4 regions of the Novosphingobium kaempferiae genome follow, and region 1 is predicted to be linked to each of the others. Evidence: predicted binding sites of a transcription regulator. Region 1 holds the regulator's gene; each other region holds the start of a gene.
What was found. The regulator LexA, encoded in region 1, represses DNA repair genes until DNA is damaged. The targets are predictions, from matches to a motif close to GTTCCNCNCTTGTTCT.
Positions count from the first base shown of each region.

Region 2: the regulator LexA is predicted to act here: its motif matches at 1,980-1,995, upstream of LO787_RS00775 (PA0069 family radical SAM protein).
Region 3: the regulator LexA is predicted to act here: its motif matches at 1,797-1,812, upstream of recA (recombinase RecA).
Region 4: the regulator LexA is predicted to act here: its motif matches at 1,426-1,441, upstream of uvrA (excinuclease ABC subunit UvrA).

Region 1 is NZ_CP089301.1:5,215,510-5,218,760, reverse strand. Features, by position in the region: gene LO787_RS23670 (ComEC/Rec2 family competence protein) at 1-1,462, shown strand, start outside; gene lexA (transcriptional repressor LexA) at 1,628-2,320, opposite strand; gene LO787_RS23660 (molybdopterin molybdotransferase MoeA) at 2,422-3,251, opposite strand, start outside.
Region 2 is NZ_CP089301.1:151,299-154,549, forward strand. Features, by position in the region: gene LO787_RS00760 (NADP-dependent isocitrate dehydrogenase) at 1-168, shown strand, start outside; gene LO787_RS00765 (TauD/TfdA dioxygenase family protein) at 267-1,112, opposite strand; gene LO787_RS00770 (TetR/AcrR family transcriptional regulator) at 1,230-1,814, opposite strand; gene LO787_RS00775 (PA0069 family radical SAM protein) at 2,006-3,076, shown strand; gene LO787_RS00780 (enoyl-CoA hydratase/isomerase family protein) at 3,135-3,251, shown strand, end outside.
Region 3 is NZ_CP089301.1:214,730-217,980, reverse strand. Features, by position in the region: gene LO787_RS01045 (hybrid sensor histidine kinase/response regulator) at 1-1,765, shown strand, start outside; gene recA (recombinase RecA) at 1,888-2,958, shown strand.
Region 4 is NZ_CP089301.1:2,584,137-2,587,387, forward strand. Features, by position in the region: gene uvrA (excinuclease ABC subunit UvrA) at 1-1,414, opposite strand, end outside; gene LO787_RS11685 (hypothetical protein) at 1,676-2,308, shown strand; gene LO787_RS11690 (putative bifunctional diguanylate cyclase/phosphodiesterase) at 2,314-3,251, opposite strand, start outside.

The DNA of each region.
Region 1 (3,251 bases):
CGATCATATACGCGAGCGCATCGGCGAACGGCGCGGTGGTATGGCCGCTGCCTTCGTCACGGGCGATCGGGGCGGCATTTCCAGATCCGACGACGAAGCGATGCGCGATTCGGGGCTGGCGCATCTGCTTTCGATCAGCGGGCTGCATGTGAGCGCGATGGTGGGTGCGGTCTACCTGATCGTCATCAGGGTGCTCGCACTGTTTCCCTGGCTGGCGCTGCGGGTCAGGTTGCTGGTGCTGGCGGCGGGGGCGGGGGCGCTGGCGGGGGTGGGTTATACGCTCCTGTCAGGCGCCGAAGTGCCGACCGTCCGCTCATGCATAGGCGCACTGCTCGTACTCGCTGCCATGGCGCTCGGTCGCGAGCCGCTGTCGCTGCGAATGCTGGCCGTCGCGGCTTTTTGCGTGATGCTGTTGTGGCCGGAGGCGGTGACCGGCCCGAGCTTCCAGATGAGCTTCGGCGCGGTGCTGGCGCTTGCCGCCGTCACGACGTCCGAGCCGGTGCGGCACTTCCTCGGCCCCCGTGGCGAGGGCTTGGCGATGCGCGGGCTGCGCCATGTCGGGCTGCTCCTGCTGACCGGCGTGGTGATCGACCTCGCGCTCATGCCGATCGGCCTGTACCACTTCCACCGAGCGGGCGTGTACGGGGCGATCGCCAATGTCGTGGCGATCCCGCTGTCGACATTCGTCGTCATGCCGCTGCTGGCCGCCGCGCTCCTGCTGGATGTGGTCGGGGCAGGTGCGCCGATGTGGTGGCTGGCGGGCCATGCCATCGATCTGCTCACCGGCCTGGCGCACTGGTTCGCATCCCGACCCGGAGCCGTGAACCTCCTTCCGGCCTCGGGAACGGGTGCCTTCCTCCTGTTCGTGGCTGGGGGACTCTGGCTGGGCCTGTGGAGCGGCCAAATCCGTTGGCTGGGCCTGCCACCGGCACTGATCGGCACGGGGCTGCTGGCGCTGGCTCCACCTGCCGATATCCTGATTTCAGGTGATGGCCGTCATGTCGGTCTGGTCGATCCTGCAGGCGGCCGCCTCTTCGTCCTGCGAGATGGCGCGAGCGGTTACGCGCGGGACAACCTCATGGAACAAGCTGGCATGGAAGGCGAGCCAATGCCGCTCGACCGCTGGCCGGGCGCCGTCTGCAACCGGGACTTCTGCACTCTGGAGATCAGGCGTTCCGGCATCACCCGTCGCCTTCTCGTGTCCCGTGGCCGCGATGCAGTGCCTGAACGCGCCCTGGTCGCCGCCTGCGAGCATAGCGACATCGTCATCGCCGACCGATGGCTGCCGCGCAGTTGCCAGCCTCGATGGCTCAAAGCCGACCGCGCTTCGCTGGCCGAGACCGGTGGCCTTGCCGTTTATATCGAAGACCAGCGCATCGAAACCGTGGCTCAGACGCAAGGCGAACATGGCTGGTGGCGAACGGCGGCGCCCAACACGGCAGTTAAGCGTGCGCATCGCTAGGCCTTGCGGCCAATTCGACATATCATGCCGTCATAAGGCTTGGGCGGTAAGGCAAGCCATATGCCCGCACCACTACTGCCGGTCATGAAGGCAAAGCACCTGCGGCAGCAATTGGGATTGAAGCCCGTTCATCCTATGGGTCGAACAGGCTTCAGCAAATGAACTTCAATTGTAGCGACGAAGCAGGCCGGCGAGCTTGCCCTGGACCTCGACTTCATCCGGTCCGTAGATCTGCGGCTCGTACGCGGCATTGGCCGGGTCAAGCCGAACCATGCCAGATTCGCGCCGGAGATACTTCAGCGTCGCTTCTTCACCACGGATGAGGGCCACGACGATTTCGCCGTCGCGCGCCGAGTTGGTGCGCTTCACAAGTGCAAAGTCGCCATCGAGAATACCGGCTTCGACCATCGAGTCGCCGGAAACCTCGAGCGCGTAGTGTTCTCCTGATCCGAGAAGCGCAGCGGGAACAGGTAGCATGGACTGCCCTTCCAGCGCCTCGATCGGTACGCCGGCAGCGATGCGGCCGTGCAGCGGGATTTCGATGACGTCATTGGCAGGCTGCGGCGCGCTTCGCGCAGGCTGAATCGCCGCGATGCCGGTGTCGTCGTTAGTGGCCGTGGCGCGCGAGGGCTTCGTCCCGGCATTGTCGGGTTGGCGCAGCACTTCTAGGGCGCGGGCACGATTGGGCAGGCGGCGGATGAAGCCGCGCTCCTCCAGCGCAGAAATCAGCCGGTGAACGCCCGATTTCGACTTGAGATCGAGTGCTTCCTTCATTTCCTCGAAGCTCGGGGAAATGCCGCTGTCTTCGAGACGCGTCTGGATGAACCGGAGCAATTCGTGCTGCTTGCGCGTCAACATTGTCGCTGCCTTTTCGTAACCTCCGGACCAGGGAAAACCTGACCTTGTTTGTTCTGGTAGTGAACATTGAGGGAACAATCAAGCAACGAATCGAAACGATCTTAAGCAATACCGCCATTCTGAAGCAGATAGATTTGAACCTTGTCGTTCACCCGCGCGTCTTCGGCAAATGCGGCGCGGTCGATAAGGACATTGCTGGCCGCAATGGAGGAAAGTGCGCCGCTGTCCTGCAAGGGATTGGCGATGACGGTTTCCCCATTCCACCATCCGCGCAAGAATTCGCGACGCTTTCCGTTGGCACGCAACGGTTCGCCTAACGAGGCCGTGAAGTGCATCGGTAATGGCTGTGCAGCGCCAAGCATCGCGCGGAGCATGGGTAGCATGAAATGATAGGCGGTGACGTAGCTCGACACCGGATTTCCGGGAAGTCCAAGCACGATCTGGCGGCGGCCATTTGTGTCGCGCGTGGCCACTAGAATGGGTTTGCCCGGCTTGATCGCCACGCGCCAGAAATCGATGCTGGCACCCCATCGTTCGAGAGCGGGACGGATGAGGTCGTGATCGCCTACCGATGCTCCGCCGCTGGTTACGATGAGGTCGGCGTCGGACGATGCCTCGAAAGTGGAGGTAATGGCCTTGATCGTATCGGGAACCGGGCCGATCCGCCGGGCATCGACGGCGGTTGAACCCGCCAAAGCCAGGAGCATCGCGCCGTTACTGGCGGGGATTTGGTGAGGCGCGCAGTGCTCCGGGTCGGCAGCAAGTTCGTCGCCGCTGTCGATGATGACGACGCGGGGCTTGCGGGATACGGGCAGGTACTTGTGTCCTGCCGCGATGGCGAGGGCCGTCTGTGCGGGACCGACCGGCTTGCCTCTAGGCAGGATTTCAGCGCCTTCGATGAAGTCCATGCCGCGAGGGCGGATATGCTTCG
Region 2 (3,251 bases), 630 kb from region 1:
AAGTTCGCCGAGACCGTCGAGCGCATCTGCATCGAGACCGTCGAGAGCGGCAAGATGACCAAGGACCTCGCGCTGCTGATCGGTCCCGACCAGAACTGGATGACCACCGAGCAGTTCTTCGAGGCGATCGTCGAGAACCTCGAAGCGGAAATGGCCACCTGGGCCTGATCCTTCGGTCAGTTCGATAAGAAAGGCCCGCCTCTCAGACGAGAGGCGGGCCTTTTCTTTTATTCCTCCCCGAGCAAGCTCGGGGAGGAATTGGATGCTCACTCGAACGTCCAGGGCTCCTCGCCCTCCAGCTTGGTGCGATGCATCATGCGACCGCAGGTGGGATCGTAGGCTTCGGCACGGTGCATGGTGCCGGTGTTGTCCCAGATCACCAGATCGCCCACTTCCCATTCATGGCTGTAGGTGAACTCCGGCCCCGTCGCCCATTCGCGAAGGCCATGGATGATCCGCGCGCTTTCGAGGTGGTCGACGCCCTGAACGTGGTGGCAGGTGCAGCCCAGCACCAGCGACTTGCGGCCGGAGGCGTGCTTCCACACCAGCGGCAGCACTTTCTCGCCGATGCCCTGCATGATCTTCAGCTTGGCGAGGCTCGGTTCCGGTTCGTAGTAGAACAGCGATGCCCATGGCCCATGCAGCACGCGCAGGTCGTCGTAGTAGGCCTTGTCCTCGTCAGAGAGGTCTTCGTAGGCCGCGTAGGTATTCGAGAAGCCGGTGTTGCCGGTCCCTTTGGGGCTCGGCACCTTGCATGACAGCAGCGAGGCGAGGATCGGCACCTCGTTGCGAGTGCCGTCGATGTGCCAGTAGAGCGAGCCCTTGAGATACTCGGCGCTCGCCGGGTTCTCCTTCACGTCGAGGGTGATCTTGCTCGGCCCGCCGTCCGGCCCCTCGGGTGCATAGGCGCCAAGCGTCTTGGTGAAGGCGATCTGCTCGGCGTCGTCGAAATTGATCTGCGGGAAGACGAGGATGCCGCGCGCTTCCAGTTCCTCGCGGAGCTGCGCGGCGATTTCGCCCGACAGCAGTTCTTCCTTCGAGTTGAGGATGCGGCTGCCGATCTTCGGCTTGATGTGCTCGGCCCGCATCTGGACCGTTGTGGCGACCGTCATGGAAATCTCCCGTTTGGCGGCGTGAGAACGCTGTTACCCCGTTCTCCGCCAAAGCCTCGGAAGAAGCAAGCTGATCGACCGTTCAGCGCGCCAGACAGCGCCGCCGCGGTATGCCCGTCAGCGCGGCGCCAGCTTGTCCAGCCAGCCCTCGACGATGCGGATCGCCTCGGCATGGCCGGTGCTCACGCCCAGCCCCTGCTCCATGACGATGGCGCGGCCGATCCCTGCAAGAACGAGGCTGAGCCCCGCCGGGTCGAAGCCTTCCAGCCGCTGGATCCGGTCGCCGAGCATGGCGGTGAAGATTTCCACCTGACGGCTGCGCATCTCTTCGCTGTGCTGCGCCATGTAGTCGCGCACGGCGGGCCGGTGGTTTGCCAGAGCCATGAATTCCAGCGCCATGGCAACGCGGCTGGTGTCGATGAAGAAGCCCCACAGCGCGCGCAGCGGATCGTCGGAAGCCAGCGCCTCGGCGATCATGCGGTCGCTCTGCGCCGCGCCCTGCCGCGAGACTTCGACCAGCAGGTCGTCGGTGGTGGGGAAATAGTAATGCACCAGCGAGGGCTTGAGTCCCGCCCGTGCAGCGACGCGCCGCGTGCTGACGGAAGCGTAGCCCTCGTCCCGGATCAACTGGTTGGTGGCCTCGACGATGACCGCCCGCGTCGCGGACGTCTCGGCTCCGACCCTGCGCACTGCGCCTGCCATGAACTATTCCCCTTTCGAGCCCGCCTAGGGGGGCGGGGACGCAAGATCAACCGTGCTCCCCAACTCTTCGTCATTGCGAGCGCAGCGAAGCAATCCAGCGGCACGCATAGAACTGGATTGCTTCGCTTCGCTCGCAATGACGAGCGATGGCATCGGTTGACTTTTGTTCCTATTTTGTTCACGTCGAGTCCATGGACGCGATCAAGGGCAGAGGAGCAGTCAGCGGCGCCGCGAGCACGCGCTTCAACCTGCTCGTGCGGGAAGTGGACGGGGACTGGCTCGACGCGGCGGAGGCCGTCGACGGCCCTGCCCGCCATCCCGCCACCACCGTGACCGAGGAGCATCCACGCTCGATCCTCTCATTCAACAAGTCGCCCGACGTGCCGTTCGACCGTTCGGTGAACGCCTATCGCGGGTGCGAGCACGGCTGCATCTACTGCTTCGCGCGGCCCACGCACGCCTATCACGACCTCTCCCCCGGCCTCGATTTCGAGACGAAGCTGTTCGCCAAGCCCAATGCCGCGAAGCTGCTGCGCGAGACACTGGCGAAGTCCAGCTATCGCCCCGCGCCGATCGCGATGGGCACCAACACCGATCCCTACCAGCCGATCGAGGGACGCTATCGCATCACCCGCGAAGTGCTCGAACTGTGCCTCGAAGTGGGCCATCCGGTGACGATCACCACCAAGTCAGATCGCGTGCTGCGCGACCTCGACCTGCTGGAGCAGCTGGCCGCACGCAACCTCACGCATGTCGGCATATCGATAACGAGCCTCGACCCGGTGCTGTCGCAGAAGCTGGAGCCCCGCGCGGCTTCCCCGGCCAAGCGGATGGCGGCGCTCGGGCGGCTGGCGGCGGCGGGGGTGCCCGCGCATGTCTCCATCGCGCCGGTCATCCCCTCGATCACCGACAGCTTCATGGAGGCGATCATGGAGGACGCCGCCGCGCGCAGCATCCGCTCCGCATCGTGGCTCGTGATCCGCCTGCCGCACGAAGTCGCCCCGTTGTTCCGCGAATGGCTGGACGCCCATTTTCCCGAGCGGGCGGGGAAGGTCATGGCGACGATCCGCTCTATCCGGGGCGGACGGGACAACGACCCGAACTTCGGCACCCGCATGAGGCCCGAAGGCGTCTGGGCCGACCTCTTCCGCCGCCGCTTCCGCGTCGCCGCAGCGAGGCTGGGCTTCGAGCGGCCGAGCGTCGCGCTGGACTGCTCGCAGTTCCGCCGTCCCTCTGTCGACGGGCAACTCTCGCTGCTGTGAGCAAGCGGGGCTGCCCTTCGGTCATTGCGCCGGGGCGGCTGCGGCCTATCGTGGACAGATGACTGACGCCCCTATCCTGATCGAGCGCCGCGACGCGGTGGAGATCGTCTCGCTCAACCGCCCTCAGGCGCTGAACACCTTCGACGAAGCACTGACCTTCGCGCTGCGGGATTAC
Region 3 (3,251 bases), 700 kb from region 1:
GACCGGTGATGCTCACGCTGACATGACCGGCGCCGATTTCGTCGCGCTGCTCAACCAGGAAGAGGGCGAACGCATCGGCTGGGCGCGCGACGGCGGGCGCGGCGGGGCGCTGGTGCTCTATCACGTCCCCGTCACCGACCCCGATCGCAGCGACGACGCCGATCCCAACACGACGCCTTCGCTCATGCTGGTGGTCGAGGCCTCGCACGGCATCGGCACGGGCGGCGGCGGTACCGGCTCGGCCCCGCATCTCGAAGCGCTGCTCAGCCAGCTTCCGCTTGGCCTCGCCATGGCGGATCGCGACGGACGCCTGCTCTTCGCCAACCCTGCCTTCATGCGTGCTGCGGGCCATGAAGGGCAGGAGCCGCCGACCTACCCGACCGACCTCGTCGTGAAGGAGGACAAGCGCGCGCTGTCCGAAGCTATCCGCCGCTTCGCGCAAGGCCCTGCCGCTGCGGGCGATCTCGCCATCCGATTGACCAGTCAGCCGGAGGATCCCGTTTCGCTCAGCCTCGCGGGTGTGCGTGGGCTGGGCGAGGCGGCGGTGCTGCTCGGCCTGACCGATACTTCGGAAGAAATGCGCCTCAAGCGGCAGGTCGCACAGGCCACCAAGATGCAGGCTGTCGGCCAGCTTGCGGGCGGTGTGGCGCATGACTTCAACAACGTGCTCACCGCGATCCTCGGCACCTGCGACCTCATGCTGATGCGCCATACGCCGGGCGATTCGGACTACGACGACATCCAGCAGATCCGTGCCAACTCCAACCGCGCGGCCTCGCTGACCCGCCAGCTACTCGCCTTCTCGCGTCAGCAGACCCTGCGTCCCGAGGTATTGCAGCTTCCTGACGTGGTGGCGGATGTATCGCAGATGCTGCGCCGCCTGATCGGCGAGAAGATCCAGCTTTCGGTCACGCATGACCGCGATCTCGGCCCCGTCCGCGCAGACCCGACGCAGCTGGAACAGGTCATCGTCAATCTCTGTGTCAATGCGCGCGACGCCATGCAATCGCGCGGTGACGGCTCCGGTCGCCTGGCGCTGGCCACCCGCCGCGTCACCACCACCGACGTGCGCGCCATGCGCTCGGAGATCATCCCGGCGGGCGAGTACACCGCGCTTATCGTCGAGGATACCGGCGGTGGCATCCCCCCCGAAATCCTCGGCAAGATCTTCGAGCCGTTTTTCACGACGAAGGAACAGGGCAAGGGCACCGGCCTTGGCCTCTCGACCGTCTACGGCATCGTCAAGCAGTCCGGCGGTTTCATCTTCGCTGAGAGCGAAGTGGGCAAGGGGACGCGCTTCACCGTCTACCTTCCTGTCCATCATGCCGCACCCGGCAGCGTCGCCGAGAAGGCGATCACCGCACCCGAACCTCCACCGACGCAATGGGCGGGCGGCGGCTCGATCCTGCTGGTCGAGGACGAGGATCCTGTCCGCATCGTCGCCGAACGCGCGCTCACCCGGCAGGGCTATCAGGTCACCTGCGCCCGCGATGGCGAGGAGGGGCTGGAACTGGTGCAGGAGGGCGGGAAGTTCGACCTCGTCGTCTCGGACGTGGTCATGCCGACGCTCGACGGTCCTGCGATGGCGCGCGAGATTCGCCGCTTCGCCCCTGACCTGCCGGTGCTGTTCATGTCGGGCTACGCCGAGGAGCAGTTGCGCAAGCAGATCGGCATCGCCAACGCATGGTTCATGCCCAAACCGTTTTCGGTCCAGCAACTCTCTGAAAAAGTCGGGGAAGTTCTGGCACGTACCGCCCAAGGCTGATTCTGCCGTTAAAAAACGGAAATTTGCCGAAGTTCCCCTCTTGTTCACGTAGAACGAAGCAAGTACACAGCTTCGCATGACGTTGACCTTTCCGGTCACGCCGGTAGCAGGAGGGTAGTGACATGGCTGCTCAGCTCAAGCTGATCCAGGAAGGCAAGGAAAAGGACGCAATGGACCGTCAGAAGGCGCTCGAAGCCGCACTCGCGCAGATCGACCGTGCGTTCGGCAAGGGCTCTGCGATGAAGCTGGGCTCGAAGGAGACCATGCAGGTCGAGGCCATCTCGACCGGCTCGCTCGGGCTTGACATCGCACTCGGTGTCGGTGGCCTGCCGCGTGGCCGCGTGATCGAGATCTACGGTCCGGAAAGCTCGGGCAAGACCACGCTGGCGCTGCACTGCATCGCCGAAGCGCAGAAGACCGGCGGCACCGCGGCCTTCATCGACGCCGAGCACGCGCTCGATCCGGTCTACGCCAAGAAGCTGGGCGTCAACATCGACGAACTGATCGTCTCGCAGCCGGATACGGGCGAGCAGGCGCTGGAGATCACCGACACGCTGGTCCGCTCGAACGCGATCGACGTGCTGGTGGTCGACTCGGTCGCCGCGCTGGTTCCCCGCGCCGAAATCGAAGGCGAGATGGGCGACAGCCACGTCGGTCTCCAGGCCCGCCTGATGAGCCAGTCGCTGCGCAAGCTGACCGGCTCGATCAGCCGTTCGCGCTGCATGGTGATCTTCATCAACCAGTTGCGCATGAAGATCGGCGTCATGTACGGCAACCCGGAGACGACCACGGGCGGCAACGCGCTCAAGTTCTACGCTTCGGTCCGCCTCGACATCCGCCGCACCGGCGCGATCAAGGACCGCGACGAGGTCGTCGGCAACGCCACTCGCGTGAAGATCGTCAAGAACAAGGTGGCCCCGCCGTTCAAGCAGGTCGAATTCGACATCATGTACGGCGAAGGCGTCTCGAAGATTGGCGAGATCCTCGACCTCGGCGTCAAGGCCGGGCTCGTCGAGAAGTCGGGCGCATGGTTCAGCTACGATTCGATTCGCATCGGCCAGGGGCGTGAGAACGCCAAGACCTACCTCAAGACCAACCCCGAAGTCTGCGACCGCCTCGAAAAGGCGATCCGCGCCAAGACGGAAGGTCTGGCCGAGGAGATGATGGTCGGGCCTTCCGAGGACGACGATTGATCGAGCTTGAAGCCCCGGCAGGAATGTCGGGGCTTTTTGTTTGAAGGGTAAGTCGAAGGAGAGGGTCGACGCCCTCGCGGTGTCGTGCCCTTCAGTCTTCGCGGTTGTGGTTCAGAGGTGAAGCAAGGCGAGCACGGCACCCGCCATGGTGACGGCGGTGCCGACACCAAGCTGTATGGGATTGACGTAGCGCCGAAGCGGCAGGGCGAGCGATTGTTCGATCCTGGACATTGCGCGAAGATAGCCCCGGCGGGCCGCAAATGCTTTCGGGCAAAGCCGCTCACAGTCATGGG
Region 4 (3,251 bases), 2.6 Mb from region 1:
GCTTGCCCTCCAGCTCGCCGAACCACCTGAACCCGTCCGCCACCGAGAGGCGCGCGGCGTCGGCGATGTCGCTGCCGGCGATCTTGACCGAGAGCGCCTCGGGCTTGAGGCGCTTGCCGTCGCAGGTCTCGCACGGCTGCGCGGTCTGGAACTTGGCCAGTTCCTCGCGCGTCCAGGCGCTGTCGGTCTGCACCATGCGGCGGTTGAGGTTGCCGATGACGCCCTCGAACGCCTTGTTGACGGTGTATTCCTTCTTCCCGTCCTTGAAGGTCAGCGGGACCGCCTTGCCGCCGGTGCCGTAGAGGATCACCAGCTTCACCTCGCCGGGCAGCTCGTCCCACGGCGTCGTCAGCGCGAAGCCGAAGTGCGCGGCGAGGCTGGAGAGCACCTGCATGTAATAGGGGCTCGGCGGGTTGGACTTGGCCCAGGGCACGATGGCGCCCTGCTTGAGCGAGAGGTGCTCGTTCGGGACGACCAGCTGCGGGTCGAACAGCAGCTTCTCACCCAGACCGTCACAGGCCGGGCACGCGCCCTGCGGGGCGTTGAACGAGAACAGGCGCGGCTCGATCTCCTCGATGGTGAAGCCGCTGACGGGGCAGGCGAACTTCTCCGAGAAGACGATGCGGTTGGCGGGCAGGCCGGCGCCTTTCAGGTTCTTGCCCTGCCCTTCCTCTTCACGGCCCGGCACGTTGCCGTCGGCCATGTCGGCATAGGCCAGCCCCTCGGCCAGCTTGAGCGCCTGTTCGAAGCTGTCGGCAAGGCGGGTCTGGATGCCCTGCTTCACCGCGATGCGGTCCACCACGACCTCGATGTCGTGCTTGAACTTCTTGTCGAGCGCGGGTGCATCCTCGATCGCGTAGAACTCGCCGTCGATGCGCACGCGGGTGTAGCCCGCCTTCTGCCACTCGGCGAGTTCCTTGCGGTATTCGCCCTTGCGGCCCCGCACCACCGGGGCGAGCAGGTAGAGGCGCGTGCCCTCGGGCAGCGCCATCACCCGGTCGACCATGTTGGAGACGGTCTGCGCCTCGATCGGCAGGCCGGTGGCGGGCGAGTAGGGCACGCCGACGCGCGCCCACAGGAGGCGCATGTAGTCCCAGATCTCGGTGACGGTCGCCACCGTCGAGCGCGGGTTGCGGCTGGTGGTCTTCTGCTCGATCGAGATCGCGGGCGAGAGGCCGTCGATATGCTCGACATCCGGCTTCTGCATCATCTCGAGGAACTGGCGCGCATAGGCGCTGAGGCTTTCCACGTAGCGGCGCTGGCCCTCGGCATAGATCGTATCGAACGCCAGGCTCGACTTGCCCGAGCCCGAGAGGCCGGTGATGACGATCAGCTTCTCACGCGGGAGCGCGATGTCGAAGCCCTTGAGGTTATGCTCGCGCGCGCCGCGCACGGTGATGTGGGTGAGACTCATGGGAAGGCTGTGTTCCAGATTTGTTCGCACGCTTCAAGAGGCGCGGCGCGGGTTTTGCCGTAGATGGGGTGCGATGCGGCATAGGCAAGCCTTGCGGGGCGCGAGCAGCGCGACTGCCACGGCCCGCGACCTTCCTTCGAGACTTTGATTTCGGAAAAAGTACCTACTTCGGGCTCACCCCTGAAATAGCGCCACACATCTTCTCATTTAAGCTGGAAATACTTTTTAGTATGATCGCGAAAATAGGATTCGGAGCCCAACATGCCAAGTATCGCTGACCGAAAGCGTTTACAACGAGCCACCAACGCCGCTGCAAAATCAAAATCTAAAGGTATATCATTGGAAGGCGGTGGAAATTTTCACGAAGATGGCATTCAGATAGTTGCCGGGGTTTTGAACCTTCTGACCTTTGAATACATCGCCAGCGCTCGGGAGCGAGATGACCTTTCGCGCCTGCTTCCACAAATATCATCAGCCATGCCAGCAGACGGAGGTGTCCTCGTCATTCGCTTCGTCGGCGAAAGATCGGACCCGTCGGGCGGACTGTTCTATGAATATATCGGGCTGCGGATCGGTCCATCAGGCTACAGCGCAGCCGATGCCATCTATACCTATGAACGAAACAAGTCGGCGGCAGAAAAGGAGCCAAGCGCTCGATCCCCCGACATGTGCTTTCCCGAAGATGTGGCTCCAAAATCACCCAGCGCCGGAGCCACGATTTCGGCCGCTCCCAAAGGCATGGACTTCCAGTACGAAAAAGAATTCGCCGACAAATATTACCAGTATCAGGCAAAATCCTCAAAAAACCTGAGAGATGCAGCCAGGATAACGATCGGGAATTACATCTTCATTGACAGGAAGATGCTGGACCAAATTCGCAACAACCGTCATTGACCCCCTCACGCCCGCCGGGATGCGCGCACCCGCCGGTGTCCGTTGTGGCCGATATCGTGGCTGGCATTCCAGCCGTCGACCCAGCCGCGCACGTCCTCGTAGGGCATCGGGCGGCAGATGCCGTAGCCCTGCCCGCAGGTGCAGCCCATCGCGACGAGCATCGCCTGCGTCTCATTGTCCTCCACGCCCTCGGCCACCAGCGGGATGCCGAGGCTGTCGCACAGCACCACCAGCGACGTCACCAGCGACTGGTCGAAGCGGTTCTCGGTGAAGCGCGCGATGTAGGAACGGTCGATCTTGATCTCGCTCACCGCGAATTCGCGCAAGTAGCCGAACGAGGTGAAGCCCGCGCCGAAATCGTCGATGGACAGCGATATGCCGTGGTCCTGCAACTGCTCGATCACCCGCTTGGCCTGCGAGGGGTGGGCGATCAGCGCGGTCTCGGTCAGTTCCAGCACCACGCGGGCGGGATCGACGTCGTGCCTGCGGATCGCCTCGACCACATGGGCGACGAAGCCCGGCCGCTCCAGCATCCGTGCCGAGACGTTGATGGCGATGCCCGCGCCATCGAGGCCCTTCTCCAGCCGCGCGTACTGCCCCAGCACGGTGTCGAGGCTGAGGTAGGTGAAGTCTTCCAGCAGGTGCGACTGTTCGACCGTCTCGATCAGCGCATCGGCAGGGACCGGCCCGGTGTCCGGATGGGTCCAGCGCACCAGCGCCTCGAAGCCGAGCACGCGGCCCGAACGCATGTCCACCTTGGGCTGCCAGTGCCAGTTGAAGGCGCGCGCGCCCATGGCGTCCTCGATGTCGTGGAGCAGCGTGCGCTCGCCCATGCGCGGCGGGCGGCGTTCCTCGCCCCGCGCGATGACGGCCTTGTCGATGCCGCGCTTGGCCTCGTACATTGCCTCGTCGGCGGCCTCCAGCAAAGCCTCGGGCGAGTAGC